2 regions of the Lysinibacillus sp. BS3 genome follow, and region 1 is predicted to be linked to the other one. Evidence: a T-box and tRNA genes for the amino acid it is inferred to sense, from the RefSeq annotation. Region 1 holds a T-box; the other holds one or more tRNA genes.
What was found. The T-box of region 1 lies ahead of tyrS (tyrosine--tRNA ligase). A T-box ahead of a tRNA ligase gene usually reads a tRNA of that ligase, here a tRNA-Tyr.
Positions count from the first base shown of each region.

Region 2: it has a tRNA-Tyr gene. The T-box ahead of tyrS (tyrosine--tRNA ligase) is inferred to sense a tRNA for this amino acid. The anticodon was not compared.

Region 1 covers NZ_CP154860.1:4,417,282-4,428,654, reverse strand. Annotated here, with positions in the region: gene comGB (competence type IV pilus assembly protein ComGB) at 1-356, opposite strand, end outside; gene comGA (competence type IV pilus ATPase ComGA) at 331-1,350, opposite strand; gene AAJG31_RS22045 (helix-turn-helix domain-containing protein) at 1,678-2,388, shown strand; gene AAJG31_RS22040 (DUF2626 family protein) at 2,506-2,748, shown strand; gene AAJG31_RS22035 (MBL fold metallo-hydrolase) at 2,824-3,468, opposite strand; gene AAJG31_RS22030 (DUF2759 domain-containing protein) at 3,638-3,817, shown strand; gene tyrS (tyrosine--tRNA ligase) at 3,872-5,086, opposite strand; T-box leader at 5,228-5,469, opposite strand; gene AAJG31_RS22020 (LTA synthase family protein) at 5,726-7,621, opposite strand; gene AAJG31_RS22015 (YqgQ family protein) at 7,902-8,111, opposite strand; gene AAJG31_RS22010 (5-formyltetrahydrofolate cyclo-ligase) at 8,104-8,697, opposite strand; gene rpmG (50S ribosomal protein L33) at 8,810-8,959, opposite strand; gene AAJG31_RS22000 (hypothetical protein) at 9,110-9,562, shown strand; gene AAJG31_RS21995 (hypothetical protein) at 9,566-10,048, shown strand; gene AAJG31_RS21990 (aminodeoxychorismate/anthranilate synthase component II) at 10,095-10,667, opposite strand; gene trpE (anthranilate synthase component I) at 10,664-11,373, opposite strand, start outside.
Region 2 covers NZ_CP154860.1:2,940,931-2,961,516, reverse strand. Annotated here, with positions in the region: gene glmM (phosphoglucosamine mutase) at 81-1,433, opposite strand; gene AAJG31_RS14590 (CdaR family protein) at 1,647-2,723, opposite strand; gene cdaA (diadenylate cyclase CdaA) at 2,716-3,552, opposite strand; gene AAJG31_RS14580 (anti-sigma factor) at 3,702-4,328, opposite strand; gene sigW (RNA polymerase sigma factor SigW) at 4,342-4,905, opposite strand; gene rocF (arginase) at 5,039-5,944, opposite strand; tRNA gene AAJG31_RS14565 (tRNA-Lys) at 6,130-6,202, opposite strand; tRNA gene AAJG31_RS14560 (tRNA-Gln) at 6,216-6,290, opposite strand; tRNA gene AAJG31_RS14555 (tRNA-Tyr) at 6,305-6,388, opposite strand; tRNA gene AAJG31_RS14550 (tRNA-Val) at 6,407-6,482, opposite strand; tRNA gene AAJG31_RS14545 (tRNA-Glu) at 6,538-6,612, opposite strand; tRNA gene AAJG31_RS14540 (tRNA-Asn) at 6,727-6,803, opposite strand; gene AAJG31_RS14535 (acyl--CoA ligase) at 7,073-8,659, shown strand; rRNA gene rrf (5S ribosomal RNA) at 8,774-8,889, opposite strand; rRNA gene AAJG31_RS14525 (23S ribosomal RNA) at 9,001-11,928, opposite strand; rRNA gene AAJG31_RS14520 (16S ribosomal RNA) at 12,111-13,662, opposite strand; gene AAJG31_RS14515 (hypothetical protein) at 13,932-14,588, shown strand; gene AAJG31_RS14510 (KinB-signaling pathway activation protein) at 14,625-15,299, opposite strand; gene gerD (spore germination lipoprotein GerD) at 15,451-16,059, shown strand; gene AAJG31_RS14500 (P-loop NTPase) at 16,115-17,170, opposite strand; gene AAJG31_RS14495 (N-acetylmuramoyl-L-alanine amidase) at 17,243-17,956, opposite strand; partial or broken gene AAJG31_RS14490 (DUF4822 domain-containing protein) at 18,084-18,911, opposite strand; gene AAJG31_RS14485 (ankyrin repeat domain-containing protein) at 19,497-20,102, shown strand; gene AAJG31_RS14480 (ATP-binding protein) at 20,360-20,586, opposite strand, start outside.

The DNA of each region.
Region 1 (11,373 bases):
TTTTTAGTCTTTTCACTTACTGTTATCTGTTTAGCTACACCTTTAAACGCTTCTATCATGTGGCCATTGTTTTCCGCCACCTTAATTGCCATTAAATAATGATTCCCTAGCTGTAATGTTTCAAATATCCCTGCAACGCCTACTCCTTGTCTGAGCTTTTCATCAATTTGCTGCTGTATATCCTCATGTGCTTCAATATGATGAGGTAGTAGCATGGAAATAGCTTGGGGAAATAAATATCCTTCCTGCATTAATACACATAAACGATTGAAAAGCTGAGCTTGCTCCTTTACCCGCCATTTCGTAGCCCGATTATAAAAAAGAACAATTTTATCGATGTATGTTTGTAACTGCATATAGGCTCTCCACTAATTCTTTTTGTCCCATTAATGTTAAATCATAAGGAAGTTTGTAATTGCCCTTATTTTTGATGGCGGTGATGGCTCTTGATAGATGGTCATCATGTAATATCTCAAAGATAGCTCGACGTTCTTCATGTATAGCTGAGGTTTGAACAAGCATTTGGGCAACTATACCGATAACCGTTTGACGAAGCTCCTCTATCGACACACCTAAATCCATTAAACGATAGAGACAATTAATGGAGTCTTTTGCATGAATAGTGGAGACAACTAAATGCCCTGTTAGAGAAGCTTGGATGGCAATATTTGCTGTTTCTCTATCGCGAATTTCACCAATCATAATGACATCAGGTGAATGGCGCAAAATGGCTTTTAATCCTGCAGCATATGTAACGCCTGCTCGCTCGTTGACTTGAATTTGAAGTAAATTGGCTTGGCTGTTTTCTACAGGATCTTCTAAAGAAATCACATGTCGATTCAATTCTGTGGAACAGTAGTGAATGAGGGAATAAAGTGAAGTAGACTTGCCAGAGCCGGTTGCTCCCGTAAAAAACAGAAGACCTTGTCGGTTTTGTACCAGCTCCATGAGTTGGTAAGCTGCGCTTTTGGAAAAGCTTAGGGAAGTTAGTGGAAATGCATGATTTTGGAGAAGTAAACGAATAATTAAGCTTTCTTTTAAAAATACAGAAGGCAGTGTGGATACACGAAACGAATAAGAATTTTGCTCCATTGCCTTTTGAAAGGCACCGCTTTGAGGTTTACGACGCTCACTAATATCTAATTCTGCAAGAAATTTATAGTAAGAGATCATTCTTTCTGCAAGTTCATGAGGTAGCTCACCAGCGTGGAGAAGTTTATCATATTTTCGAAAATAGATCCGATAATTTATGTTTCCTGGAACTAGCAATAAATCGGATGCTCCAAAATGATAGGCCTTTAGTAAAAGTTGCTCACATTTTTGTTCAACAACTGTTTCAAAATTCTGCATATATGCACCTCTCTTTTAGTTCATTCGAATATGACCGCTCTATTCGTTATTTCCTAGTATAAGGAGGAACTCGCCACGAGAAAAGCCCTTTTCAGAAAATAAAAATTTATAAGTTAATTTTCTGCCAATAATGTTTTTTGCTATAAAAATGTGGATAAAGTGCAATTTTCCACTAAAAAAGAATATAAATACATGAAAAAATTAATATTTATGCCGAAATGAACTGTATCTTTTTCAATAATACAATATAATAGTATCAACATGATTATTTTCCTAACACTTGGTAGACGAACATAATTTTTATAATTAATTAAAGAGGTGAAGCTCATGATCCATCCATTAAAAATTACTAGTACACTAGCGGATGAAACAAGATACTCTATTTATGAGTACATATTGCAAGAGAAAAAAACAGTTACTGTACAACATATTGCTGATAAATTCGGTATCCATCCAAACGTTGCTCGACTTCATTTAACGAAGCTTTCAGAAATAAATATTATTACAGCTGACTATGTAAAAACAGGTAAAGGTGGCAGACCTGGACGTGTTTATAAAGCTTCAGAAAAAGGCGTATCTCTTACTTTTCCAAGACGTGATGAAGATCGTTTATTAAAATGGACGATACAATTAATTGAAGACTTTGGTCCATCTGCATTAACAAAGTGCCAGGAAATTAGCTACCAAGACGGCTACCAGCAAATGAAAAATTATATGAGTGCTGAATTGACATTAAGTAATTCTCTTTCCTTCGATGAAAAACTTCAGCTATTAACGGACAATGCCGCTTTAATTGGCTATATTCCACAGATTCAACAAACTGAGCAAGGAAAAAAAGTTATCTTCTCCATCTTCAATTGTCCATTCCAGGAGCAACTGACAGCCTATTCTGAAATTGTTTGTTCATTACATGAATCCTATTTAAAAGGGCAATTAGATGCATTGTTTACGAACAATGAATTTGTGCAAATGGAAAGTATGATACATAATTGCGATTTATGTAAATATGAAATAAACGTGACAGAAATCGATAGCTAGATTAAAAATCCATTTGTTTGTCACAAACATGGAGAAGTTCCAGTTTACAGACACCTTTCATATCATTTATAATGAGTAAGAGATTATTGTGTCGTGGGCAAAAGGAGGGGAAATTTCATGGATAATATGTATAAAGTTATGGCATTCTGGACAGGTATTTTTGCCGTTATGTTCTACCTTGGAGGTATGAACGAGGTATCGCTATTATTCTTAGGTAATACAGGTTTATTCTTATTATTAGGCTTCTTAAACCTTTCAGAACGTATGTACATGTACATTTTCGGAGCATATTTAACTGTATTCTTCGCTGGCTTCACGTACTATACAACATTCATTCACGTACCTGGTGGCGGTCATTAATACAAACAAAATCGCGTATCTCACTTTCGGTGAGATACGCTTTTTTATGTGCTAAAACAGTTTATTATCCATGTTTTAAAATCCATTTAAAAAAGGATTTGTCTCCATTTCTGCGCCTACCGTTGTATAATTACCGTGTCCAGGATAGATAATAGTATCCTCAGGTAATGTCAACAGTTTATTATGGATAGATTCCAATAAAATTTTGGTTGATCCACCTAATAGATCTGTACGTCCTACACCTTGTTCAAATAACGTATCTCCCACGATGGCAAAACCGTCATTTTCAAAGATATAAGAAATACTCCCCGGTGAATGCCCAGGTGTAAAAACAGCTTGAAACACAAAATTACTCATTTCAATTTGCTGTTCTTTTTTGATAATTGTATCTTGCGCTGGTGCAGCTACCCTATAATCTGGTAATGCAGGATATTTACTAGAGCCATTCTTCGTTGGATCTGCTAGCCAACTAACTTCCTTTTCATGAATCCATACAGGAACGTCAAATACCTCACGCACTGCATCTACTGCCCCTATATGATCAAAATGGGCATGTGTTAAAAAGATAGCAAGAGGTTTTAAGCCGTTGCTACGGATTGTTTTAATTAGACGCTCCGCCTCTTCACCTGGATCAAATACGATACATTCTTTTTCTTTATTCGATACGATATAGCAATTCGTTTGGACGGGACCAAGAGAATAACTTCGTACGTTCATCATAGTTATCACCTCAACTTCTTATTATACAGGCTTTGCCACAATTTGACGATAAATGTTCATAGTTTACAGTATTTTAGTCCTCGACAAAAACAAGTAGAACGTTTACAATTAAGGAGGAATATTGTTTGCGACATTCATTTTCTGATGTCGAAAGGAGTGTCTATTTTTAATGAACTTATTAATGGTTATTTTTGGTCTAGTAGCGATTTTAGCTGTATTTGGTACATTCCAAGCAATTAAAGAAAAGAACCTATTAAGCGTTGTTTTCAACTTATTAAGTGCTGCTGTATTCGGATGGTTCGTCATCATGACGATTGTTCACAGCGGTTACCCACCAAAATTACACTAAAATTCAGACAGAAAAAGAGCAGTCTCTTCGGAGATTGCTCTTTTTTGTCTATTATTACTTATTGAATTGAAGAAACCGCTTCTTGCCGATTTGTAGAACATCATTATTCATTAATACTTGTGATATGTCATCCATCGCCATTTTTTCTCCATTCAAGGATACTCCTTTTTGCTTGATTACCCTCAAAAACTCACTCTTACTTTGAATAAAACCCATTGCCACTAGTTGTGGAATGATATCCACGATTCTTTCCTTATCAATTTCTAAGAGCAGTATAGGAATGTTTTTCGGTATTTCCTTTTTTTGAAATGCTGCTTCAAAATAAGCTTTTGCTTCCTCCACTGCTGTAGATCCATGGTATAAAGCCGTTATAATTTCTGCTAATAGGAATTTCAAATCGCGGGGATTCTCTCCCTTTTGTAGTCTATCTTGAATAGCCTGCACTTGTAGTGGATGCTCATCTGTTGCTAATTCGAAATATTTGATAATTAAAGTATCTGGTACTTCCATCACCTTTTTAAACATAATCTCAGGTGCTTCATTGATGCCAATATAATTACCTAAACTCTTACTCATTTTTTCAATACCATCTAACCCCTCTAGTAAGGGCATAAAAATAGCAATTTGTTTTTCTAATCCTCGATGCTTTTGTAAGGTGCGTCCCATTAAAATATTGAACGTCTGATCCGTTCCACCTAACTCTATATCTGCCTCAAGTTCTACTGAATCATATGCTTGCATAAGTGGGTAGAAAAACTCATGTATACCAATTGGGATGTGCTGCTGGTAACGTTTCTGAAAATCCTCGCGCTCTAGAAGTCGAGCAACAGATGTTGTGGCTGCTAGCTTGATGACTTCTTCAAAGGACAGCTTCGCTAACCATTCACTATTAAAACGAACAGTTGTCTTGTTCGGATCTATTACTTTAAAAATTTGCTCACAATAAGTTTGGGCGTTTTTCTTCACTATATCGTCATTTAAGGCTGTTCGCCCCTTAGCTTTACCTGTAGGATCGCCAATTCGTCCTGTAAAATCACCGATAACAATAACTGCATGATGGCCTAAATCTTGCATTTGCTTGATTTTCCGTAGAACAACCGCATGACCTAAATGAATATCTGGTGCGGACGGATCGAGCCCTAGCTTAATCGTTAAAGGTCGCTGTTCTTTATACGATCGCTCTAATTTTTCAAATAAATCCTGTTCATCAACGATCTTGTTAGCACCCTTCTTGATAATCGCTATTTGATCCTTTGGTGTTAAAAACATACGAAACATCTCCTTGTAATATTAAATATTAATATTGCAAGTTCTATAAGAGTAAATGGGGTACCGATTTTGTTTACAAGGCTTTAATAGCTTTACACGTTTTTGCTTAGAAGGCATAAAAAAAACGCCTTTAGGAAATTCCTAAAGGACGTAGATAAACGTGTTACCACCTTTTTTCGAGAGCTATTCACATAGCTCTCCTCAACAAGTACAGCCATAGCGATACTTTTGCAATGATTACGGATGCAACCCCGTCGTAGCCTACTATAGTTTCGGTACGCAGCTCCAAGATGTATTCACTTTAATATCCCCTTGCGCCTCTCAACAACCGGCTACTCTCTGTCAGTTCCATTAAAGTTACTCGTTCTTTTCGATGCCTTTCACTCTTATACTCCGAAATGCTAAAAACAAATCTTCGTTATGCAGATATTTACACTTATTATAATCGTATCTTGCTATTTGTCAATAAAAAGAAATGTTCAATAAAGTGTATTCACTTTGCATAGTGTTGTAAAACATTGCGAAAAGTGTTTTCTTTAGCATAGGATTCACAAAAAAATTTTATGAATAGCGCTTGAGACTAATTCTTTTTTATCAGCAATAAAAAAAGAGAGATCCCTATACGAGATCTCTCTTTGATTATTTAACTGAATCCTGCTTTAAATTACCTGTTTTTTCGTCATAGAAGCGAAGTAAGTCTCCATTAATGATGGCATCAGAATTTTCTAGCTCCATTGTAGCACGATCAGCATAAGACTGACATGGCTCACCATCTATTTCTTCGCCAGTTGCTTTGTCATAGCAAGCTTCACCAGCATAGACGTATTTATCTGTAATAAAACGTCCATCACGGAAGACTACAAAGTCCTCATGCTCTGGAGAAAATAAATCTGCACCCATTTGCATATCTTTTGACGTTTCAACGCCAAGAAGGTGTAAGATTGTTGGGCGTAAATCCATTTGTCCGGAAATCTCAGTCATTTCTTTTCCATCGCCCGCTCCTGGGATATGGATGAATAAAGGTACTTCTTGAAGCATTGCATTATCCATTGGTGTAATTTGATCTTTTCCTAAATATTGTGCCATTGCTTTATTATGGTTCTCAGAAATACCATAGTGATCCCCATACATCACAATAATAGAATTATCATAGACACCTTGATCTTTTAACTGTTGGAAGAAGTCTTTTAAAGCCTCATCCATGTAACGTACTGTTTGGAAGTAACGATTTAATGTACCTGAATTTGAATCATATTCAGGAATCATAATATCTTCTGGATCCAATGTAAATGGATAATGGTTCGTTAAAGTAATAAGTCTAGAGTAGAATGGCTGAGGCATATCTTTCATTAAAGCAGCTGATTGCTCTAAGAATGGAACATCTTTCATTCCCCAGTTTACAGCTTGCCCCTCTTCCACAGTATATGAATCTATATCGTAGAATTTATTAATTTTTAACGATTGATACATCATGTCACGATTCCAGAATGATTTATTATTAGGGTGCATGACATTTGTAAAGTATCCATTTTCTCCAAGGCGTTCAGCCATTGAATTATACGTATTTCCACCATGCGTGAAGAATACAGCACCTCGACCTAAACCAAACAGTGAGTTTTCAACAATAAACTCCGAGTCAGATGTTTTTCCTAACCCTGTTTGGTGATAGAAGTTACTGAAATAATACGTATCTTTATCTTTTGTTAAAGAGTTTAAGAATGGCGTAATTTCGTGACCATTCATGTCATTATTAATGACAAAGTTTTGTAATGACTCCATCGATACCACAATCAGGTTACGACCTTTATATTTCCCAAACATCTCTGGATTTACAGCAGCCTGATTAGAACGTATATAGTTGTTCACTTCTACTAGTTCACTACCATCGGCTAACGCACGTTGAGCAGATGATTTAGATTGAATATAAATGTCATACAAGTGGTAATTGTACGTACCAATGTTTTTTACTAATAATTCGCGGTCAAAACTACGTGTTAGTAATTGTGGGCGCTCAGTTTCTGCTAATCCTAAATTTAAGAATGTCATTGCTATTGCAAGCACAAAAAATGCACGACGGAATTCAATATTCACTTTAAATGCATCTTTCATTTTTGGTAAAAATTTATTCGCTAAGATTAAGATAACGACATCAACGAAATATAATACATCCCAAGGCTCAACAATGGCTGCTACTGATGTTCCTAAGTCACTAAAGTTACTTGTTTGGAATAATACTGGTAGCGTAATAAAATCATTGTAGAATCGATAGAACGCTACATTTCCATATAAAACAATGGACAAAATAACGCTGACCGTAATCAAATAACGATTTCTAGCTTTTGCTGATTTAAAGAATAGTGATAAACCATACGTAAATAGCAAGAAGCTTAATGGATTAATAAATAAAATAAACTGTTGCATTGCATTTTCAATTTTCATTTCAAAGCTTGTGTGGTAAACAATGACCGTTTTGATCCAAGTTGCTATAATTGCTAGTATCATAAATGAATGTTTAGGCCACTTTATTGATTTCATTCCTAACATCCTCCCTACTTCCTTACAAAAAAATAATAATTTTTTACATTTTGTTACGGAAACAAAATATATCTTAATCCTTTTTTAACAGATAATCAACACATATCTTAGGGAAAATTTTTTCTCCCTGCTCTTTCTATGCACCAGATATCTATATATACGTTTTGCATTGTAAAAAGTTTCGTAAAAACATAAAAACAGCGGAAACCCACTGTTTTTAAGAATATTACATACATGTTACATTAATTTTACAATACCCAATTACATTATATTTCAAACATTACTTTTTATGCTCTTCCATACGAAGTCTTGTTGTTTCTTGTCGAATAAGCAGTAGAGCCATTTGATAATCTTTTATATCTAGTACATTCGCTTTATAGAGCTCACGTATTTCATCCTCCATCAACATCAAATCGCCAATAGGATCACGTGTATAAATATAGGTACCATATGTTTTCAAGAGTTCATAAATATCTAGCATTTTATCCATTTTCATTCGCTCCTCGTTGTGCAACACAGTCAATACGTTTTGTGGGCGTCACAATGATATCTACTGGGCAATCATGTGCTTCAGTAGGAACACAATCAATGATTTGCTCATCAAAGAGCAGCGACATCAGCTTACCCTTATTATAGTTTAATACATAGCGGTCATAATAACCACCGCCATAGCCGATTCGATAACCGTATGGATCAAAAACAACGCCTGGTACAACAATGATATCCATCTCATTTGCGTCAACAAACTCACTTTTTGCTGGAATGGGCTCACGCAAATGCATATATACAGTTTCAAGCTGTGCAAATGATTCAATGGCATAAAATGACATTTCTCTTGTTTTTGGGTGACATTTAGGAACTGCGACCTTTTTACCTAGTTTCCATAATTCCTCAATTATAAGAATTGTGTCGACTTCTGGCTTATTTGAAATGGTCATGCCAATTGTATTTGCTTCTATTATATATGGTTCCTGTAGCACCTTGTTTAACACAGCTAATGATTGACGATGATAGTCTTCATCCTTCATAGTTGCAAGGGCTTGGCGTACCGTGTTTCGTAAAGTTGTTTTATCCATCTAGGCTACCTCCTATATCGTAAAACTTCATATCCTCCTGGAATTGTTACATTGAATGATGTGATAAAATGTAGAAAGCCAAAACCACTTGTGGTTTTGGCTTAATGAGCGATTACTTAGTTTCACGGTGAAGAGTGTATTTCTTCTCGCGAGAGCAATATTTTTTAAGTTCAAGACGCTCTGGATTGTTACGCTTGTTCTTTTTAGAAATGTAGTTACGTTCGCCGCAATCTGTGCAAGCTAAAGTAATATTTACGCGCATCATTAACCCTCCCACTCTATATCAAGAATTTAAATTTGAGCATGATTTATACGACTAACCTATTATAACATAAACTGAAAAAAAATCTACCTTCATTTCATATTAAGTTTGCATATGGTAAAATATCTTATAATTACATACTACATTGAGGTGAAACTATTGGATTTATCCATCTTATTAATGAGTATCGGCATTTTTCTGATCATCATTTCGTTCTTTTTCAAAAATAGCTCGAAAAAAATCGAACAAGATGTCGAAGAATTATCTATCTCCATCTTCCAAGAAACGAATAATTTAAAACGTCGTCTTAAGATTGTGGAGGAAGAACTTTTACTAGAGCCTGAGTTCCAAGTGAAATCAAAATCAAGTATCCCTCCAAAAGGTCAAGATCCTAAAGTGCACCAAGTCATGCAGGCTGTTCAACAGGCTGCACAGAGTTCAAAAGTTGGACAAACAACAGCACCAGCAAAACCGATTCATCAAATTATTATTAGTCAGGTACTTGAATTAAATAAACAGGGTCTTTCTGTAGCAGATATTAGTATTCGCTCAAATTTAACAGAAGAGCAAGTTCGGCAAGTGATTGCAAACGGGGGGCGTTGATTGATGAATAAGTCTGCCATTCGTGCATTTGGTATAGCCATTTTTCTTGTTGGGGCATTGCTTGCACTCGCAAACCGCTTCGATGTAAATATTGGTCTTCCTACTAAGGAATTTTCCAATCAACAACAGGTAAAAGAACTGCAAAACAAACTAAGTAAGGCCAATCAAGAAATTGCCTCGTTAAAGGATCAATTAAAGCAAGTACATACGACTGAAAAAACTTCTACAACAGATGCATCTGAACAAGCTGATAAAGAAGCGTATACAGATGTAACAACGATGTCTCTGCAAATCTATAGTGGTATCACACCGTATAGTGTGGCCCAAAAACTTGAAGACGGTGGCATTATTACCAATAGTGTTGAAATGGAGTTACTACTTGCTAACCCTAAATATGCTAGAAGCTTACAAATCGGCTCCTATGAGGTCAATTCTTCCATGACTTTAGAAGAAATAGCTAATTTAATTACAGGTAAGAAACAATAACATAAAAAGCTGTCGCCCATTCATATATGAGGCGACAGCTTTTTTATTACGCTATACTTTCTAGAAAGGCTTGCATCATCATACTACCTTCTTTTGTGCCGATTGATTCAGGATGAAACTGCAGCCCATAAAGTGGATATTCTTTATGTTGAATGGCCATGATTTCTCCGTCATCACCCGCTGTGGCGAGTATTTTAAAATCCGTGTGTAAAGTTTGTTCTTCAATAATAAGTGAATGATATCGCATAACCTCGATATCCCCATCTAATTGGGCAAATAAACCTGTTTGCTCGTATTGTAATGGGGACAGCTTTCCATGCATAATATTTTTTGCCTGTACAATATTTGCGCCAAAAGCCTGACCTATCGATTGGTGCCCTAGACAAATACCTAAAATAGGGAATTTTTGATAGAGTTCCTTGATGACCTCTATCGTTATCCCTGCTTCATTTGGCGTTCCTGGCCCTGGTGATAAAATGATGGCTTCTGGCGATAGTTTTTGAATTTCTTCTATAGTAATGACATCATTCCGTACAACCTTGACGCTTTTTCCAAGCATACTGATTTGTTGAAATAAATTATAGGTAAAAGAATCGTAGTTATCTATGATTAAAATCATTTTTTTACCTCCAATAGGGCACGTGCCTTATTCAGTGTTTCTTCATATTCTGACAATGGAATCGAATCATAAACAATACCTGCTCCTGCCTGTACATGTGCCTTTTGATCCTTAATGAGCATCGTGCGAATCGCGAGGGCCAAGTCCATATCACCAGTTGTCGAAATATAGCCCACTGCTCCCGCATACACCCCACGCTTTACTGGTTCTAATTCATTAATCAATTGCATGGCCCGAATTTTTGGTGCCCCTGACACTGTACCAGCAGGTAAACAAGCACGAAGTACATCCAGTACATGGAGGTCATCTCGCAATTCGGCAATAACCTCAGATACCATATGCATCACATATTTATAGCGCTCAATTTTCATGTATTTGGTTAGCTTGACAGAACCCACTTTTGCAATACGTCCAAGATCATTGCGACCTAAATCCACTAACATACGGTGTTCAGCTATTTCCTTGCTATCCACTAATAGCGCATTTGCGATGGCCTCATCCTGTTCTATTGTCGTGCCACGCGGCTTTGTACCTGCTATTGGGTTGGTTGTCACTTTTCGATTTTTTACTTTCACAAGACTTTCAGGAGATGTTCCTAAAATAATATAGTCACCATAATCCATATAAAACATATAGGGTGATGGGTTAGACGTGCGCAATTGACGATAGAGCGAGAACGGCAAACCTGTAAACGGCGCAGAAAAAC
Region 2 (20,586 bases), 1.5 Mb from region 1:
ATCTCGCTTATTTAAAACATTCCTTTCAAATAAGTAAACCCGATTTCCTGTTTACGGAAATCGGGTTTACACTCTATTTCTTATTCTGTTAGGCCCATTTCTACACGTACAACATCTGCAATACGCTCGACAAAACGCTCACAATCCGTTTCTGTTGCTGCTTCCACCATGACACGTACTAATGGCTCTGTACCTGAAGGACGTACTAAAACACGACCATTTCCAGCCATTTCAGCTTCTACCTCTGCAATTACTGCAGCTACTTTCGCATTATCAGTCACAGCATGCTTATCTGTTACACGCACATTGACAAGACGCTGAGGGTAGATTTTCATTTCAGCTGCAAGTTCTGAAAGCTTTTTACCCGTCGCTTTCATAATGTTGACAAGCTGAATTCCTGTCAGTAAGCCATCACCTGTTGTATTAAAATCTAGAAAGACGATATGCCCTGATTGCTCGCCACCTAAATTGTATTCATTCGCACGCATTTCTTCCACAACATAACGATCACCTACAGCTGTTTGTACACTTTGCATACCATTGTCAGCCACAGCTTTATAGAAGCCCATATTGCTCATTACTGTTGAAACAATTGTTTGCTTCTTTAAACGCCCTACCGCATTTAAATGCTTACCAATGATAAACATAATTTGGTCACCGTCAACAATTTTTCCGTTTTCATCTACAGCAATTAAACGGTCTCCATCGCCATCAAAGGCTAAACCAACATCTGCACCTTTTTCAGTAATAAATTTAGCTAGTCCTTCTGGATGTGTTGAGCCTACACCATCATTAATATTTAAGCCAGTTGGAGAAGCACCCATTGTAGAAATGTCAGCTTCTAAATCAGCAAATAAATGTGTAGCTAAAGATGAAGTTGCACCATGTGCACAATCAAGCGCTACATGGATACCATCAAATTCTTCATCCACTGTTTGCTTTAAGTATTGAATATATTTTTGACCACCTTCGAAATAGTCACTTACAGATCCTAAATCTGCTCCTATAGGACGTGGTAATGTATCCTCTTGCGCATCAATTAACGCTTCAATTTCCGCTTCCTGTGCATCTGTTAGCTTAAAGCCATCAGGACCGAAAAATTTAATACCGTTATCTGCAACTGGGTTATGTGAAGCTGAAATCATGACGCCTGCATCTGCGCTCATAATTCGAGTAAGGTATGCCACACCTGGTGTTGAAATAATACCCAGACGCATTACCTCTACCCCAATTGATAAAAGACCAGCCACAAGTGCACCTTCAAGCATCTCGCCTGAAATACGTGTGTCACGACCAATTAAAACCTTTGGACGGTCAGTTGCATCTTTTGTTAAAACATAGCCGCCTATACGACCAAGTTTAAATGCAAATTCTGGTGTTAATTCACTATTCGCGACGCCACGGACGCCATCTGTTCCAAAATATTTACCCATTCTACTTATTCTCTCCTTCAATGCAAGACAGTGCCTAGTGAGTTTCTATCAAGCATTAGACACTTGTCCGCTTACTTTTGGAAAAGTCTGCTTTTGTTCATTCATTGGTAATTATTAATATTCCACTCTGCCAGTTTGTTTGATGAAACCTGAATTACAAACCTGATTGGATTTTTGATTTAGAATCAAAATAAAATTATAGTCACATATTGTTTAAGAATCAATATCTTCCGATTCCTCAGTTGACGTATTTTTATCAGTTGTAGTACTCTCATCTGTCACATCAGGTTCTTCAGTTGGAGGTGGCGTTTCCTCTGTAGAAGCTGGTGTTTTCTGCTGTTCTTCTTGTTCTACCTTTGTAATATCTGCCTTCACTTTTATTTTCTTGTCAGATATTTTTGTCACACCATCTGGTAATTTTACATCAAATTCATAAGTTTTGGACTCAGTAATTTTTGACAGGTCAACTGTTATTGGAATGGATGTTAAACTGTCAATAATTGATTTTCTACCATACACTTTGATCATTTTCGGTGTAAATGTTAATGAGTTAATGGTAATGTCTTCGGCAGCTTGCCCTGTTTCCTTAAGGACAACTGGGATCTCTCGACTATACTCCGCTATATCTACTTGAACTTTCACAATTTCAGGTTCAATAGTCACGTCTAACTTATTTAAATCTCTATCTAATACTTTTACAGCTGCTTCCTGCGTGAATGATTGCTTCAAGCCCTGCTCTCCTGTAACAGTTGCTTTTACATAACTAATGCTTTCAATAGCACTTTTTGCACCTGTTACATAAACAGTTGGCGGGGAGGCCGTCATTTCTTTTAAGATAAAACCTTCTTCGATTAAACGTTTGTTCATTTCAGGATCCACTCGGAACTCCTGCGTGACCTTTTCCTCAATATTCACATGAACAGTTGCAGGGTCTAATGTCACCTTTAACTTTTCTGAAATATTTTCGTATTGCAGTTTTACATCATGCTCTCCCAGCAATAAATTGCTCAAATCCGCAAATATAGAAAAATCCTTAGCTCCCTTTGCTTTTAAAACCAATGCCATCGGACCTTCTATCGTTACATCCACAGTTTCAGGTAAACCTGTCACAATAAGATTCTCATTATCGTAATAAACATCCACTGGAACATCACGAATAACATCCGTTTGTTCATTTGAGGTAGCTTTATTTAAAGGTGACAACTCAGTACGCACTGAGAAAAAAAGCAAAAACGCTAAAAATAGCGCGATGATTCTAAGTACCCAAGGGCTATCCATCATTTTATCCATTCTTTTTCCCCCTCCAAGTCAACTTAGAGGATGCATTTGATTCTTGTACTGATCCGAACCACATTTTTCTTAATAATGTTTCAAACTCCTCTAGAGATAGATTTCGATGGAGATTACCATTTAATGTTATACTAATTGCGCCTGTTTCTTCTGACACAACAATTGTAATAGCATCTGTAACTTCACTTAAGCCAAGAGCAGCACGGTGGCGTGTCCCTAACTCTTTTGAAATAAATGGGCTTTCAGATAAAGGTAAATAACAAGCCGCTGCTGTAACTTTATCTTTTTGCATAATAACAGCCCCATCATGTAGCGGGGTATTTGGTATAAAGATATTAATCAGTAATTCTGATGAAATTTCAGCATTTAGCCCTATACCTGTTTCAATATATTCATTAAGACCTGTTTCTTTTTCAATAGAAATTAACGCACCTATTCGACGTTTAGCCATATAACTTACAGACTTCTTCATAGCCTCAATAAGTCTTGTTTGTTCTTCTTCCTCTTGACTTGATGAACGTTGGAATAGCTTTCCTCGTCCAATTTGTTCTAAACCACGTCTGATTTCAGGTTGGAATATAATAATAATCGCTAGGAAACCAAACTCAATAACTTGTTGTAGCATCCAGCCAAGTGTTTGTAACCCTAAAAGGTCTGTTGCAATTCGTGCAATAATAATGACGAATATTCCCTTAAGTAATTGGACAGCCTTCGTACCTTTAATGAGGGTTAAGACTTTATAAACAACGTACCAAACGAGCAGTACATCAATGAAGTTAATAACAATATTCACAGGTGTTAAATCCGTGAAATGTTCGATAATTTGCACGTGGCATCCCCCACTTTTCATTACGAATCCATACACATTCAAGTATATCACATTCTTATCAAATGTAACTTTTTTCAAATAAAAAGTCTACTCAGAAGAGTAGACCTTTCAGCCTCTCACGTGCACTATTTTTTAGGACGTATAGAGTGTTATTTAGTTTCTTCTTTTTCCTCAAATGTCATGGCTGTCTTAACAGAATTTTTAATTGTATACCATAACCATTCAAATACTTCGTCAATTTCTTCGATTCTCCCTGAAACTACCGCTGAAGATGCCATATATTGCCCGTTGATTACTGTGACGTTGCCATCAACTTCACCTTCAACAATCAAATCGCCATTTTTCACAACAATATCGCCTTTTACCACTTCTCCTTCAGGGACAATCACTGTTTGACCATCCACAACTAAATTAGGTTGCTTGGTCACCGAGAAATGCTGGTCATCCATGAAGCTACCCAATAATGTAGCACTCATGAATAAGCAAAATACTGCTGCTGCCACAAAGAACGGATGCCGGCGAATCCATTTTTGTATACCTACTCGACTTTTTGGTTTTGGTAAACGAGCCATAACTGCTGCTTCAAAACTCGGAGGCGCTGTAATATGGGAAGCACTCTTCACAAAGGCGATTGTTTCACTCAATTCTTGCATCAACTGTTTACAATCATTACATGTATGCAAGTGTTGTTTCAACTCTTGCTCATGCTCACGACTAATGTCACCGTCTAAATAATCATGCATATAGTCTATAATATGCTCTGGACAAGTATTCATGACGCTCCCCCTCCTACAGATTGTTTAATTGCTTACGTAATGCCTCACGTCCGCGGTGAATCCTCGTTTTCACCGTTCCAAGCGGCATATCTAAAATCTCGCTAATCTCTTGTAACGATAACTCTTCTATATATTTCAATACTATAACCGAACGGTATTTATCCGGCAATCGTCCAATTTCATATTGAATGCGATCTTGCAGCTCCATTTGTTCTAACTGCTCCTCTGGTAGCTGGTCGTCTGCTGCGATTTGCGAATACATATCAAGCCCTTCTGTACCAGCTACTTCTGCATCTAAATAATAATCCGGTTTCTTTTTTCGAATACGGTCAATGCAGAGGTTTGTCGCTATGCGATAAAGCCACGTCGAAAACTTTCTTTTCTGATCAAATGTATGCAAGTTCATATAGGCTCGCACAAAAGCCTCTTGAGCAATGTCTTCAGACTCTTGTTTGTTGCCTAACATTCGATAGCATACTTGGTACAGTTTGTGCTGATAGAGACTCACAATATCGGCAAATGCGTTTTGATCGCCTTTAAGCACTTGTTTTATTCTCTTATTTACTAACGCATCCATTGTGTTGACTTCTCCACCTTTACAACTGTCTTATACTATACGAAGCACCGATAAGAAAAGTTTCGTTTTAATTCAATTATAGCAAAAGATTTTTATGCAATGTGGCAACAGGCAATTTTTTGTCAAATTTTCTTTAAACTAGTGTTTCACCAAATAAAGATCCCATTAATGCAACAGCCACATTTGCTGTTGTATTCTTTTCATCTAGTATAGGATTTACCTCTACAAACTCTGCTGAAGTTACCATGCCTGATTCTTGTAACATTTCCATTGCTAAATGGCTTTCTCGGTACGTAATTCCACCTGGAACTGGTGTACCCACACCTGGCGTATAAAGTGGATCTAATCCGTCTAAATCAAGTGATAAATGTAAGCCATCAACATTTCGTTCCTTTAAATAAGCAAGTGCATCTTCCATCACACGTGTCATGCCAAGTCGGTCGATTTCATGCATTGTATATACTTTAATTCCTTGTTGACGTATCAATTCACGTTCTCCTGGGTCTACTGAACGAGCTCCAATAATAATCACGTTTTCTGGCTTAATTTTTGGAGCATAGTTGCGAATTTGCACTAAACGTTCATGTCCTAGCCCAATACTAACGGCTAACGGCATCCCATGTATATTGCCTGAAGGTGTTGTTTCAGGTGTATTTAAATCTGCATGAGCGTCATACCAGATAACACCGAGATTTTTGTAATGCTCACCTAATCCAGCTAATGTTCCAATAGCAATGCTATGGTCTCCACCAAATACGAGTGGGAATTTCTTTTGTTCCACTACTTCATGCACACTATTTGCTAATGCAGTACTAACATCTACAACTTCCTCTAAATTTAGTAATTTTTCATCCACAGCTCCGTCAGCAAGCTTTTGACTAACACGAATATCCCCTTGATCCTGTACATCGTGTCCGATAGCCTCTAAACGTTCAACAATACCTGCATATCGAATAGCACTTGGTCCCATATCTACCCCACGGCGTGTTTGTCCGTAATCTGTTGGTACTCCAATAATAGAAATATTAAGTTTATTCATGTTTTTATACCCCCTAAAAGTTATAAGATTATTGTAAAGCCTACATACCACTTGGCTCAACTCAACAAAAAGTTGTATATTTATTCATTTATAAATAACATAAAAAAATCTCCTACTGTTTTCAGCAAGAGATTAGTTATCTGTAGTTAATATAACACTTTTGAATAATTTTCATTCTAAAAAAGTGAGCCATGAAGGACTCGAACCTTCGACCCTCTGATTAAAAGTCAGATGCTCTACCAACTGAGCTAATGGCTCATAAAAGAAAAAATGGCTGGGGTACTAGGATTCGAACCTAGGCATGACGGAATCAAAATCCGTTGCCTTACCGCTTGGCTATACCCCAATCATTTATAAAACTGGTGGAGGGGGACGGATTCGAACCGCCGAACCCTAAGGAGCGGATTTACAGTCCGCCGCGTTTAGCCACTTCGCTACCCCTCCGAAATAACACAATAAGAATGGTGGAGGATGACGGGCTCGAACCGCCGACCCTCTGCTTGTAAGGCAGATGCTCTCCCAGCTGAGCTAATCCTCCATAGAAACAGGTGTTATATCACAGTTTATATTCTTTATAAAGCCTATGTTTTAAATGGTGACCCCTACGGGATTCGAACCCGTGTTACCGCCGTGAAAGGGCGGTGTCTTAACCACTTGACCAAGGGGCCAATATTATGTCTCAAACAAGACAAGAATTATAATAACATTTTTTATTAATAATTGCAATGCTTTTCCACAAATTTTTTTATGTATTATAGCATTTGAAAAAAGGACAAAAAAAATGGCTCCGAAGGCAGGACTCGAACCTGCGACAACCTGATTAACAGTCAGGTGCTACTACCAACTGAGCTACTTCGGAACAATGCTATTCACTTTGGTTTTAGACAACCTCTTAAGTACATTTATTATTATAGCAAGCATTATAAATAATGCAACACATTTTGTGAAAATTTTTATATTTTTTGTCGAAGTATCCTCCTATATTCGTCTGAAAGCATAATAGTTCTCTATTAATTCTAATATTTCTATTTAACGTACTAAATATTCTTGCTGTATATTATTGTAATTGTTAAAATAAAAATAGTTTTATGAATTTTCTATCAAATTTTCTGGGGGAGGATGTTCAAGATGGTATCAAATGATTTAATTGCACCTGAATTTTATAACATCACAGAGGAATTAGAAAAATTTTCGCAAGATAGTGATCGCCAAGCAATACGTTGGTTAAATACACAACAAGAGAGACGTACAGTTTCTTATGTGGAGCTTAACCAAAAAATGAATCAATACGCAAACGCTTTTACGGAGAAGGGGCTTCAAAAAGGTGATCGTGTATTAGTTATTATTCCTCGACTTCCAGAAGCCTATTTCGTTTTTCTAGGCTGCTTAAAGGCTGGTATCGTACCCATTTCATGTTCAGAGATGCTACGTGCAAGCGATTTAGAATATCGGATGGAACATTCTTCTGCTAGTGCAGTTATTGCTTATGAGGCTTTTACTAGTGAAGTTGACCAAATTGCTTCTTCTGTAGACGCATTGAAAAATAAACTAGTGATCGGTGCTGCGAAAGGAGATTGGACTTCTTTAGATGAATTAGCAAGCAGCCAGCCAGCTACATTTACAGCCGTAGCTACTACACGTGATGACATGGCATTCCTTTCTTATACATCTGGTACAACTGGTAAACCTAAAGGCGTTGTTCATTCACATGGCTGGGGATATGCACATATTAGAACTGCAGCTTCAAAATGGCTTTGTGTACGTGAAGGAGACCTCGTATGGGCAACAGCTGCTCCTGGTTGGCAAAAGTGGATATGGAGTCCTTTTTTATCCACAATCATGCTCGGTGCTACTGCATTTGTCTATCATGGTGGATTCGATGCAAAAACCTATCTTCAATTAATGCAGGATGAAAAAGTTAATGTTCTATGTTGTACACCGACTGAATACCGAATTATGGCGAAAATCGATAATTTACAAGACTACAATCTATCATCTCTACGTAGTGCCGTTTCTGCTGGTGAACCTTTAAATCGTCCAGTTATCGAAACATTTATGAATCATTTTGGACTAAAAGTACGTGACGGCTATGGACAAACAGAAAACACATTATTAATTGGTACACTCGAAAACACAGAATTACGTCCTGGATCTATGGGTGTTCCAACTCCAGGTAATATTGTACGTATTATCGACAATGAAGGGAATGAAGCGCCAGTTGGAGAAGTTGGTGATATTGCTGTTCACAAATCTTCACCAGCTTTATTTAAAGAATATTATAAAGAACCAGAGCGCACACAAGCTGCATTTCGTGGGGATTGGTATATTACAGGTGATCAAGCAAAATGTGATGAAGACGGTTACTTCTGGTTTGAAGGTCGTGGAGATGACATTATTATTTCATCTGGTTATACGATCGGACCATTTGAAGTTGAAGATGCATTAAACAAACATGAAGCTGTACAAGAATGTGCAGTTGTAGCTGCGCCAGATGAAATTAGGGGGCATATTGTAAAGGCATTTGTTATCTTACGAGAAGGCTTCAAAGAATGTAATGAAGAGGAGTTAACAAAGGAGCTACAGGAGCATGTAAAAGCGTTAACAGCCCCTTATAAATACCCTCGTAGTATCGTCTTTCTTGATGAGTTACCAAAAACGACATCAGGGAAAATTCGCCGTATCGAACTACGAGCTACTACAGTTCATACGCATTAAGTTAAGTATCAAAACAAGAAGGCATCCATTGAGGATGCCTTCTTTTATGTATTTATAAATAATAATCGGCTCAAAAAAAAGCCACTACTGAGTGTATCAGTAGCGACTTTTTGCGCCTAGCGACGTCCTACTCTCACAGGGGGAAGCCCCCAACTACCATCGGCGCTAAAGAGCTTAACTTCCGTGTTCGGTATGGGAACGGGTGTGACCTCTTTGCCATCATCACTAGACTATGGTCGACCTTCCATACACGGCGTACTGCTGTGTCTAGAAGCTCTCTTTTTAGAAAGATTTGCTCTTTCAAAACTGGATAAACGGTGCATTGAATGTTTCAAACTTTTTTGGTTAAGTCCTCGATCGATTAGTATTCGTCAGCTCCATGTGTCACCACACTTCCACCTCGAACCTATCTACCTCATCGTCTTTGAGGGATCTTACTTACTTGCGTAATGGGAAATCTCATCTTGAGGGGGGCTTCATGCTTAGATGCTTTCAGCACTTATCCCGTCCACACATAGCTACCCAGCGATGCCTTTGGCAAGACAACTGGTACACCAGCGGTGTGTCCATCCCGGTCCTCTCGTACTAAGGACAGCTCCTCTCAAATTTCCTACGCCCACGACGGATAGGGACCGAACTGTCTCACGACGTTCTGAACCCAGCTCGCGTACCGCTTTAATGGGCGAACAGCCCAACCCTTGGGACCGACTACAGCCCCAGGATGCGATGAGCCGACATCGAGGTGCCAAACCTCCCCGTCGATGTGGACTCTTGGGGGAGATAAGCCTGTTATCCCCGGGGTAGCTTTTATCCGTTGAGCGATGGCCCTTCCATGCGGAACCACCGGATCACTAAGCCCGTCTTTCGACCCTGCTCGACTTGTAGGTCTCGCAGTCAAGCTCCCTTGTGCCTTTACACTCTACGAATGATTTCCAACCATTCTGAGGGAACCTTTGGGCGCCTCCGTTACCTTTTAGGAGGCGACCGCCCCAGTCAAACTGTCCGCCTGACACTGTCTCCTGCCCCGCTAAGGGGCATGGGTTAGAATTTCAATACAACCAGGGTAGTATCCCACCGACGCCTCCTTCGAAGCTGGCGCTCCGAGATCTCTGGCTCCTACCTATCCTGTACAAGTTGTACCAAAATTCAATATCAGGCTACAGTAAAGCTCCACGGGGTCTTTCCGTCCTGTCGCGGGTAACCTGCATCTTCACAGGTACTATAATTTCACCGAGTCTCTCGTTGAGACAGTGCCCAGATCGTTACGCCTTTCGTGCGGGTCGGAACTTACCCGACAAGGAATTTCGCTACCTTAGGACCGTTATAGTTACGGCCGCCGTTTACTGGGGCTTCAATTCGCAGCTTCGCTTGCGCTAACCACTCCTCTTAACCTTCCAGCACCGGGCAGGCGTCAGCCCCTATACGTCACCTTACGGTTTTGCAGAGACCTGTGTTTTTGCTAAACAGTCGCCTGGGCCTATTCACTGCGGCTCTCATGCGCTTGCACGCTCAAGAGCACCCCTTCTCCCGAAGTTACGGGGTCATTTTGCCGAGTTCCTTAACGAGAGTTCTCTCGCACACCTTAGGATTCTCTCCTCGACTACCTGTGTCGGTTTGCGGTACGGGCACCTCTCACCTCGATAGAGGCTTTTCTTGGCAGTGTGAAATCAGGAACTTCGTCCATACGGACTCGCCATCACAGCTCAACGTTACAGTGTGCGGATTTGCCTACACACACGCCTTACTGCTTGGACGCGCACAACCAACGGCGCGCTTACCCTATCCTACTGCGTCCCCCCATTTCTCAAACGGTGAGGAGGTGGTACAGGAATATCAACCTGTTGTCCATCGCCTACGCCTATCGGCCTCGGCTTAGGTCCCGACTAACCCTGAGCGGACGAGCCTTCCTCAGGAAACCTTAGTCATACGGTGGACGGGATTCTCACCCGTCTTTCGCTACTCATACCGGCATTCTCACTTCTAAGCGCTCCACCAGTCCTTCCGATCTGACTTCAACGCACTTAGAACGCTCTCCTACCACTGACATCGTAGATGTCAATCCACAGCTTCGGTGAATCGTTTAGCCCCGATACATTTTCGGCGCAGCGTCACTCGACCAGTGAGCTATTACGCACTCTTTAAATGATGGCTGCTTCTAAGCCAACATCCTGGTTGTCTGTGCAACGCCACATCCTTTTCCACTTAACGATTACTTTGGGACCTTAGCTGGTGGTCTGGGCTGTTTCCCTTTTGACTACGGATCTTATCACTCGCAGTCTGACTCCCGTGTATAAATATCTGGCATTCGGAGTTTGTCTGAATTCGGTAAACCGGGATGGCCCCCTAGTCCAAACAGTGCTCTACCTCCAGTATTCTCATCACGAGGCTAGCCCTAAAGCTATTTCGGAGAGAACCAGCTATCTCCAAGTTCGATTGGAATTTCTCCGCTACCCACACCTCATCCCCGCACTTTTCAACGTGCGTGGGTTCGGGCCTCCAGTAAGTGTTACCTCACCTTCACCCTGGACATGGGTAGATCACCTGGTTTCGGGTCTACGACCACGTACTATTTCGCCCTATTCAGACTCGCTTTCGCTGCGGCTCCGCCTTCTAAAGCTTAACCTTGCACGTAATCGTAACTCGCCGGTTCATTCTACAAAAGGCACGCTATCACCCATTAACGGGCTCTAACTACTTGTAGGCACACGGTTTCAGGATCTCTTTCACTCCCCTTCCGGGGTGCTTTTCACCTTTCCCTCACGGTACTGGTTCACTATCGGTCACTAGGTAGTATTTAGCCTTGGGAGATGGTCCTCCCGGATTCCGACGGAATTTCACGTGTTCCGCCGTACTCAGGATCCACTCAGGAGAGAACGAACTTTCGACTACAGGGCTTTTACCTGCTCTGGCGGACCTTTCCAAGTCGCTTCATCTAACTCGCTCTTTTGTAACTCCGTATAGAGTGTCCTACAACCCCAAGAGGCAAGCCTCTTGGTTTGGGCTCTTCCCGTTTCGCTCGCCGCTACTCAGGGAATCGATTTTTCTTTCTCTTCCTCCAGGTACTTAGATGTTTCAGTTCCCTGGGTCTGCCTTCAAGACGCTATGTATTCACGTCAAGATACTACGCGATTAAACGTAGTGGGTTCCCCCATTCGGAAATCTCCGGATCAAAGCTCACTTACAGCTCCCCGAAGCATATCGGTGTTAGTGCCGTCCTTCTTCGGCTCCTAGTGCCAAGGCATTCGCCGTGCGCCCTTAATAACTTAACCAAGTTATTAAGCCTATAAAAAACTTAAAAAAATAAATGTGTTTGTTACAATTTCAATGTCGTTTTATCCAGTTTTCAAAGAACAAGTTTTGAAGTGTTTCATTCAAATAGAATGAACCTTCAAAACTGAACGCAAAACGTAATCTTACAAACCCAAGGTTTGTATTCCGAAATAATCCTTAGAAAGGAGGTGATCCAGCCGCACCTTCCGATACGGCTACCTTGTTACGACTTCACCCCAATCATCTATCCCACCTTCGGCGGCTGGCTCCAAAAGGTTACCTCACCGACTTCGGGTGTTACAAACTCTCGTGGTGTGACGGGCGGTGTGTACAAGGCCCGGGAACGTATTCACCGCGGCATGCTGATCCGCGATTACTAGCGATTCCGGCTTCATGTAGGCGAGTTGCAGCCTACAATCCGAACTGAGAACGACTTTATCGGATTAGCTCCCTCTCGCGAGTTGGCAACCGTTTGTATCGTCCATTGTAGCACGTGTGTAGCCCAGGTCATAAGGGGCATGATGATTTGACGTCATCCCCACCTTCCTCCGGTTTGTCACCGGCAGTCACCTTAGAGTGCCCAACTAAATGATGGCAACTAAGATCAAGGGTTGCGCTCGTTGCGGGACTTAACCCAACATCTCACGACACGAGCTGACGACAACCATGCACCACCTGTCACCGTTGCCCCCGAAGGGGAAACTATATCTCTACAGTGGTCAACGGGATGTCAAGACCTGGTAAGGTTCTTCGCGTTGCTTCGAATTAAACCACATGCTCCACCGCTTGTGCGGGCCCCCGTCAATTCCTTTGAGTTTCAGTCTTGCGACCGTACTCCCCAGGCGGAGTGCTTAATGCGTTAGCTGCAGCACTAAGGGGCGGAAACCCCCTAACACTTAGCACTCATCGTTTACGGCGTGGACTACCAGGGTATCTAATCCTGTTTGCTCCCCACGCTTTCGCGCCTCAGCGTCAGTTACAGACCAGAAAGTCGCCTTCGCCACTGGTGTTCCTCCAAATCTCTACGCATTTCACCGCTACACTTGGAATTCCACTTTCCTCTTCTGCACTCAAGTCCCCCAGTTTCCAATGACCCTCCACGGTTGAGCCGTGGGCTTTCACATCAGACTTAAAGGACCGCCTGCGCGCGCTTTACGCCCAATAATTCCGGACAACGCTTGCCACCTACGTATTACCGCGGCTGCTGGCACGTAGTTAGCCGTGGCTTTCTAATAAGGTACCGTCAAGGTACAGCCAGTTACTACTGTACTTGTTCTTCCCTTACAACAGAGTTTTACGATCCGAAAACCTTCTTCACTCACGCGGCGTTGCTCCATCAGGCTTTCGCCCATTGTGGAAGATTCCCTACTGCTGCCTCCCGTAGGAGTCTGGGCCGTGTCTCAGTCCCAGTGTGGCCGATCACCCTCTCAGGTCGGCTACGCATCGTCGCCTTGGTGAGCCGTTACCTCACCAACTAGCTAATGCGCCGCGGGCCCATCCTATAGCGACAGCCGAAACCGTCTTTCAGTCTTTTACCATGAAGCAAAAGAGATTATTCGGTATTAGCCCCGGTTTCCCGGAGTTATCCCAAACTATAGGGTAGGTTGCCCACGTGTTACTCACCCGTCCGCCGCTAACGTCAAAGGAGCAAGCTCCTTTTCTGTTCGCTCGACTTGCATGTATTAGGCACGCCGCCAGCGTTCGTCCTGAGCCAGGATCAAACTCTCCATAAAAGAAATTTGATTAGCTCAAATTGTTTTGCTGGCATCATGTTTGATGTCCAAAATTTTTGTTTTGTTCACTAACCGAAGCTAGCTACTTAAAACTTTATTGATTACGTTTTGCTTGTTCAGTTTTCAAGGTTCATGTTTCTTTATTTCGTTGTCACCTCTTGGCGACTTATACATAATAACATCGATTATTCATGAAAGTCAACACTAAATCATAAGTTTTTTTAAAGAGATTCATTTTTTATTTTAATTTTAGAAACGAGGTTATCATTATGGTCCGTAAAACGTTGATTTCACTGCTTTTAATTGTAATGCTTTTTGCCTTTTTAAAGCCTATAAATTCAACGATGATTTCTGTATTTAATATTGCGAATGCACCAGTAGTGGTCACAAAAGGACATTATGGCACATCTCTTATTGTAGAGATCTCTTTCTCTGATGACTCTCTATTAGAATGGCTCCAAACGGTGAAAGAGCCTTATCCACTTCTACTTTTAGATGCTGGTTGGATAAAACGGTCACCCGAGCATTTAAAAATTATCCAACAACGAAAATTGCCTACAGGATTACTTGGGCCGGATGATTCAGTAGAAGAACCCGTTGACATTGCACTCATCCAAAAGGATATTGATACTTACGAAAAACATTTAAAAGAAAAACCTTTATGGTTTGCTACCCGAAATCATCAATATTCACAGGATTTACAGAAAGCCTTATTCCAACAACAAATGAATTTACTATCTCCTTCGCTTATTTGGCAAGGTGAGAAAACTCCGAAATTACAAAAAGGTGATTTTGTCTTTTTCCCGCTCCATCAAAATAATCAAATATCCTTTAAAGAGCTTAACACTCTCATACAACAGCATAAGTTTATGTCGATTGAAGAAAATATATTTGGTTATAAGGTTCAAACTAAAAAAGCGCCATAAAAAAATTGCCTCCAATACAGCGAGGCAATTTTTTCCTTATGCGTTTTTAGCCTGTTCACGACGAGCTTGGCGTCGTGCTTCTAATTTTTGACGATCTTCATCAGATTTTGCATTATATTTAGGTAATACTAATAATTGATACGCATTAACCGCCAATAATGGGAATAATAAAAGAGCAACATACTCATTAATATTTTCATCGCGACCCATCAAGGCAATTGTCCATTCCAACGTTGTAATGACAATCATAAAGAATAGTGCCGAAATCATTACATGTTTTTTCCCTGTTAATTTTACTTTTTGAACAGCCGTTGCTATTGCCCCAAAAATGAGGACAATTAATAGTCCTACATAGAACAACCAGCTTTGCCCATCCTTCACACCAGGAATAAAGCGGAAGAAAATTATATCGAAAATCGTTATGGCAATTAATAATAGCTGTACCCAATTCCATAATGTCAGTGTTCTAAAAATATTAACACCTACCTGATGAAGTGTTAAATAAGCAAAAAAGCCAGCTTGCGCTATAACACTCATTGTAAACCCTAAGAAAACCATCCATAAAAGTCCAGCGAAAAACTCACCCCATTGACCGTTTGCTATGTATGGTTGGAAGAATTCCCAGCGAATAAATAAACTAAAAACTCCGTTGACTGCACCACCAACGAGCATTGCAAAGAAGAAAAACTTTGCCCAATTTCGTATCGTCACAACTAAAAGTCCCCCAATTTCTCAATATATCTGTCCTTATTTTATCAATGCCTTGTTAAAAAAGCTATTTCTCATCCTAACCAATACATAAAGTCCTGAGAAATGTGAACAATAATTGAAAGAGTCTATCTAGAGAAAGGACTGATTGTCGATGCGAAAATTCACCTTATTACTGATTCTAATGCTTTTTCTTTCTGCCTGTTCACAAGATAAAACCTCTACCATGTCCTATGATGAAATAAAAAAAATCATGATTGACTCTTTACAAACAGAGGATGGTAAAAAGGCATTGCGACAGCTTTTAGAAGAGCCGAGTTTCCGTGAGCTCTTGATTTTAGAGCATGATGAAGTGAAAAAAGCTACCGAGGAAACTTTACTTTCCAAGGAAGCAGAAGACTTTTGGAAAAAAACCTTTGAAGATCCAAAGTTTAAAGAAACTGTTGCGAAAAGTATGCAAAAACAGCAACAGGATATTATGAAGAACTTAATAAAAGATCCGACTTTCCAAAAGGATATGGAGGCATTTTTCGGGCAACCCGATATGCAAAAGCAGTTGGAGACTATCCTTAAATCATCCAATATGCGCAAGCAAATGGAGGAAGTTGTAAAGGAAACGATCGAAAGCCCTTTAATGCAATCTAAATGGCAGGAACTTATTAAGAAAAGTGGCGAAACAGGTTCATCAGGAAGTGGCGATAAGAAAGAAGCGAGTGGCGATAGTGGTGGCGGATCGGATAAGGGACAAAAAAGTACCGAGTAACCTTGGTAATGTAAAAACGGATTTCCCCATAAAACTGGTGGAAATCCGTTTTTTATTATTTATTTAATTTATCGATGATTTTCGTCGCGATGTCTAAATAAATTTGTCCTGTTGTATGTTTTTCAGCGTATACAGAAGGAGCAAAATCTTCATCTGTCCAATCTGGTTGCCCAAGCGGGATTTGTCCAAGCAACTCTGTACGTAGTTCGTCAGCTAGCTTTGGTCCTCCTCCTTGCCCAAAGACAAATTCTCGGTCACCTGATTTAGATTCAAACCAAGCCATGTTTTCGATAACTCCTAAAATTTCATGGTCTGTTTGAAGCGCCATTGCCCCTGCACGAGCTGCAACAAATGCTGCTGTTGGGTGTGGAGTTGTTACAACAATTTCTTTTGATGATGGCAACATTTGATGGATATCTAATGCAACGTCACCTGTGCCAGGAGGTAAATCTAATAATAGATAATCTAATTCACCCCACTCAACATCACGGAAGAATTGATCTAATACTTTACCAAGCATTGGTCCGCGCCATACGATCGGTGCGTTATTTTCTACAAAGAAGCCCATTGAAATCATTTTTACCCCAAAGCGATCTACTGGGAAAATACGATTATCGACTACCTTAGGCATATCCGTTACACCCATCATATCAGGTACACTAAATCCATAAATATCTGCGTCAATTAAGCCGACTTTCTTTCCTAGACGAGCTAAAGCAACAGCTAAGTTTACTGATACTGTCGATTTACCAACTCCACCTTTACCAGAAGCAATTGAAATTACTTGGACTGTGCTTAATGGAGATAAAATATCTTGTGCTTCCGACTCTGTTGCTGTGCCACGGAAGCTTTGCAATTTTTCTGTTGATAGTTCTTCAAAACGAATACCAACAGTGTTTACACCTGCTTCTTTCAACACCTCAACAACTTTCATTTGTAGTTGTAATTGTTCCGGTGTATTCAGTTTAGCAATGGCAATTTTTACACTGACATGATTTTTTTCTTCTTTTATTGCTACGTTCGTAATACCATCTGTTTCTGCAAGCGATTTATGTAAAAATGGATCTTGTAGTTGTCCCAGTATTTCTCGTACTTGTTGTTCAGTAATCACGACGAACACTCCCCTTATATTGTCTCAATATTAGTATATCATAATGATTTGATTTACGTTGTAGATGTTGCTCTACTCAATTTTGGCTAATAAATAGTCTTCTATACCTTCAACTATGGCATCTGCCATTTTTTCTTGATAGTTTTTGTCCACTAATAATGCTCGTTCCTCATCATTACTAATAAAACCAGTCTCCACTAAAGCTGCAGGTACTTCCGCTTTCTTCAATAAATAGATTTGCTTAATAGACAATGCTTCACGGTCTGTATTTTTTAAATTAGTGCGAATGGATTGTTGAATACTCTTGGCAAGAATCTCTCCATCAGCATGTCCTTCCTTATGGTAAAATACCTGTGCGCCACGCCATTTTGTTTCAGGAATGGCATTTGCATGAATAGTTATAAATACATCAGGCTTTTCCTTTTCCACGATATCCTTTCTTAGGAAGATATCTTGCTTTTTCCGTTCTCTCATTGTTCCATATTTTTCTGATGGCGCATGCTCATCGATTACATCACCATTTTTTGTTCGTGTCATTATAACCGTTGCGCCTTTTTTCTTTAATTGCTTCTCTACATGCTGAGCAATTGCAAGTGTAATATCCTTTTCAATCACTTCGCCCTTTGAAGCTCCTCCGTCCTCACCACCATGCCCTGCATCAATGACAATTTTTATGCCACCAAGTGGGTCCGGTAAGAAGAAGTTACGGTCCGAAGCATTTGTTTCATATGCCACGACCACTATACTCATAAGCATAATTACTCCTAGTGCAAGCCAGCGCTTCACCCATATACACCACCCTTTTACATTTAGTGTACGAAATTAGTGGATGAACTATGCCAGAAAGTAAAAAAAACTCCCAAGTCACAAACTTGAGAGTTTTAATTTCTTCTATATTAAGGGAGGAAGAATTTTATTGGTTTGTAAAAGTAGGTTTGAATTCACCTGTATATGGCTCATGCTCTACAAATACAGTTATATCATTGCCATCTTTGTCTTTACCTGTTCGTTTATACGTGAACTTCTTATCGTTGATTTCTGTAATTTCAAGAGCTACACCATACTTATTATCACCGACAGAAACATGCGCTCTTATTTTATTATCATGAATGACATTAAAGTAACCATAGTCTCCACGACTTTCACCTGTTTCAGGATTAAAGAACTCATATTTATTTGTATTTGCATCATACTTTGCAATGCTAATGAAATTTGAATTGAATTCTGTTACATCATTACCCGCTTCATCTAACACAACTGTTCCATGCCATAGTGTATCAGCGAGAATTTTATCTCCGTCAACGTCTGTAACAATTTGACCTGTAGAAGCATCTAACGTTTTATCGGAATCAGTAAATGCCAGTTCTTTTTCTTTATATGGAATATGTTCCACGAATATTTCTACATCATTGCCCGCAGCATCTTTACCCATTCTCTTATAAGTAAAGATACTATCGTTTAGCTCAGTGATCTCGACAACTGCTTGGTAGTTTTTTGATTCGGAAATTAATATTCTTTGTTTCCCATCATTTGTGATAAAGAATGTCCCTTTATCCTCACGGCTTTTACCTGTAGCCGCGTCAAAGAATTCATAATGACCTGTCTGGGCATCATATTTTGCTAAGCCAATGAAGTTTGCGTTCTCCGCCGTTAAATCATTGTGATCTTGATCATAAACCTTTGTACCTTGCCAATTTGTACCACTTAGAACATTAGCCATTTCTTGTCCCTTTGTTAATTGCTCTTTGGCAGTATTTTCTGTTACTGTACTTTCTGTTTTAACTTCCTCACTATTTGTCTTATTGCCTTTTGCAGGCTCCTTATCTTGACACGCTGCCAGTAATGCAATAGCTGCAACAGATACTATTAATAATTTTTTCATACCTACTTACCTCCATCGGTTAGTTTATATTTTGAATTACATCAAACCCATAATGACAATTTTTAAAAATGAAAGGTTTGTTGTACCTTCTAAAAACTATATTAAAGTGGAATGTTAAACTCCCCCTAAATAATTTCTTAAAAAAACATAAACTTATACGAAAATATTTTTAATATATATTAAATCTGTACACTAATAGTGAGGTTTATGTAAAAAGCTATTTATTTTTTTCTACATATACTTAATTTATGGGTGATCGACATTTCTCACAAACGAGTACTTCAACATTATTTATTATAGGAAAAAGCTAAGCCTAGCATATCTTTTTAATATTACTCGTATAATTCGCAACATGTTACCATATTTTTATAAACGGAAAAGTAGGCTACAGTGATATACCATTAGTCATTTGGCTGTTTTAACCAAAGAAAAGAGGGTGGAAAAATGAATGATCAATTAATACTTTCAGCAGCGAACGGTGATATTGATAAAGTATTAGCACTTCTGCAAAAAGGCATCAATATTAATACAACGGATCAGAATGGAAGAACCCCTGTCTTAGCTGCCACTTATAATAACCAGGTGGATACTGTGAAGGTGCTCATTCAACATGGTGCTGATATTAATATTAGAGATAATAACCTTGAGAACGTACTTTTACATGCAGGGGCATCAGGCTATTTAGAAATCGTTAAACTTGCCATATCTGCAGGGGCAGATACAAAGCTAACTAATCGCTTTGGTGGAATTGCCATCATCCCTGCATCCGAACGTGGACATATTGAGGTGGTCCGAGAGCTACTTAATCACTCGGACATTCATGTCAATCACATTAATAATTTGCATTGGACAGCTCTATTGGAGGCAGTCATATTAGGCAATGGCGGGGAGAAACATCAAGAAATTGTGCAATTATTGGTGGATCATGGTGCTGATATAACTATTGGAGATCAAGATGGTGTCACACCATTGCAGCATGCAAAAAAACTAGGCTTTTATGAGATTGAGCAAATTTTAAAAGAAGCTGTACCCGAACGAAATAACAGTTAACACTATAGGAGATTTGATCATATACTTTTCTAGATGGCCTCACTTCGGAATTAGCTTATCTGTTGCATCAATTTCACCTGCAATTTCAAAAGAATAACGTTAAGCAATCTTTGGGTTACTTCACAGATTGCTTTTTATGATGGAATGACAAAAAGACTCTTTCCTCGAAAGTAGAAAGAGTCTTAGGATAGATGTTTTGTCTGCCTCTGACTCCGTAAAGACCAAATCATCTTTAAACGGTACGCCATTTGTAAAGGTTACGAATTCTCTTCTGGTAATAGAATAATAACAGTAGTTCCTTTTCCTTCTTCACTATATATACGAAAACTGGCATTTCTCATAAGCTTAAATTTTTTCAAAGGATTCGTAAATCCAATACGTGAGTTTTCTTCATTTACTAATCGTTGCAACTTTTCTTCTGAGATACCGACCCCATTATCATAAATTTTAATACGTATAAATTGACCTTCTCGTTGCACACTCA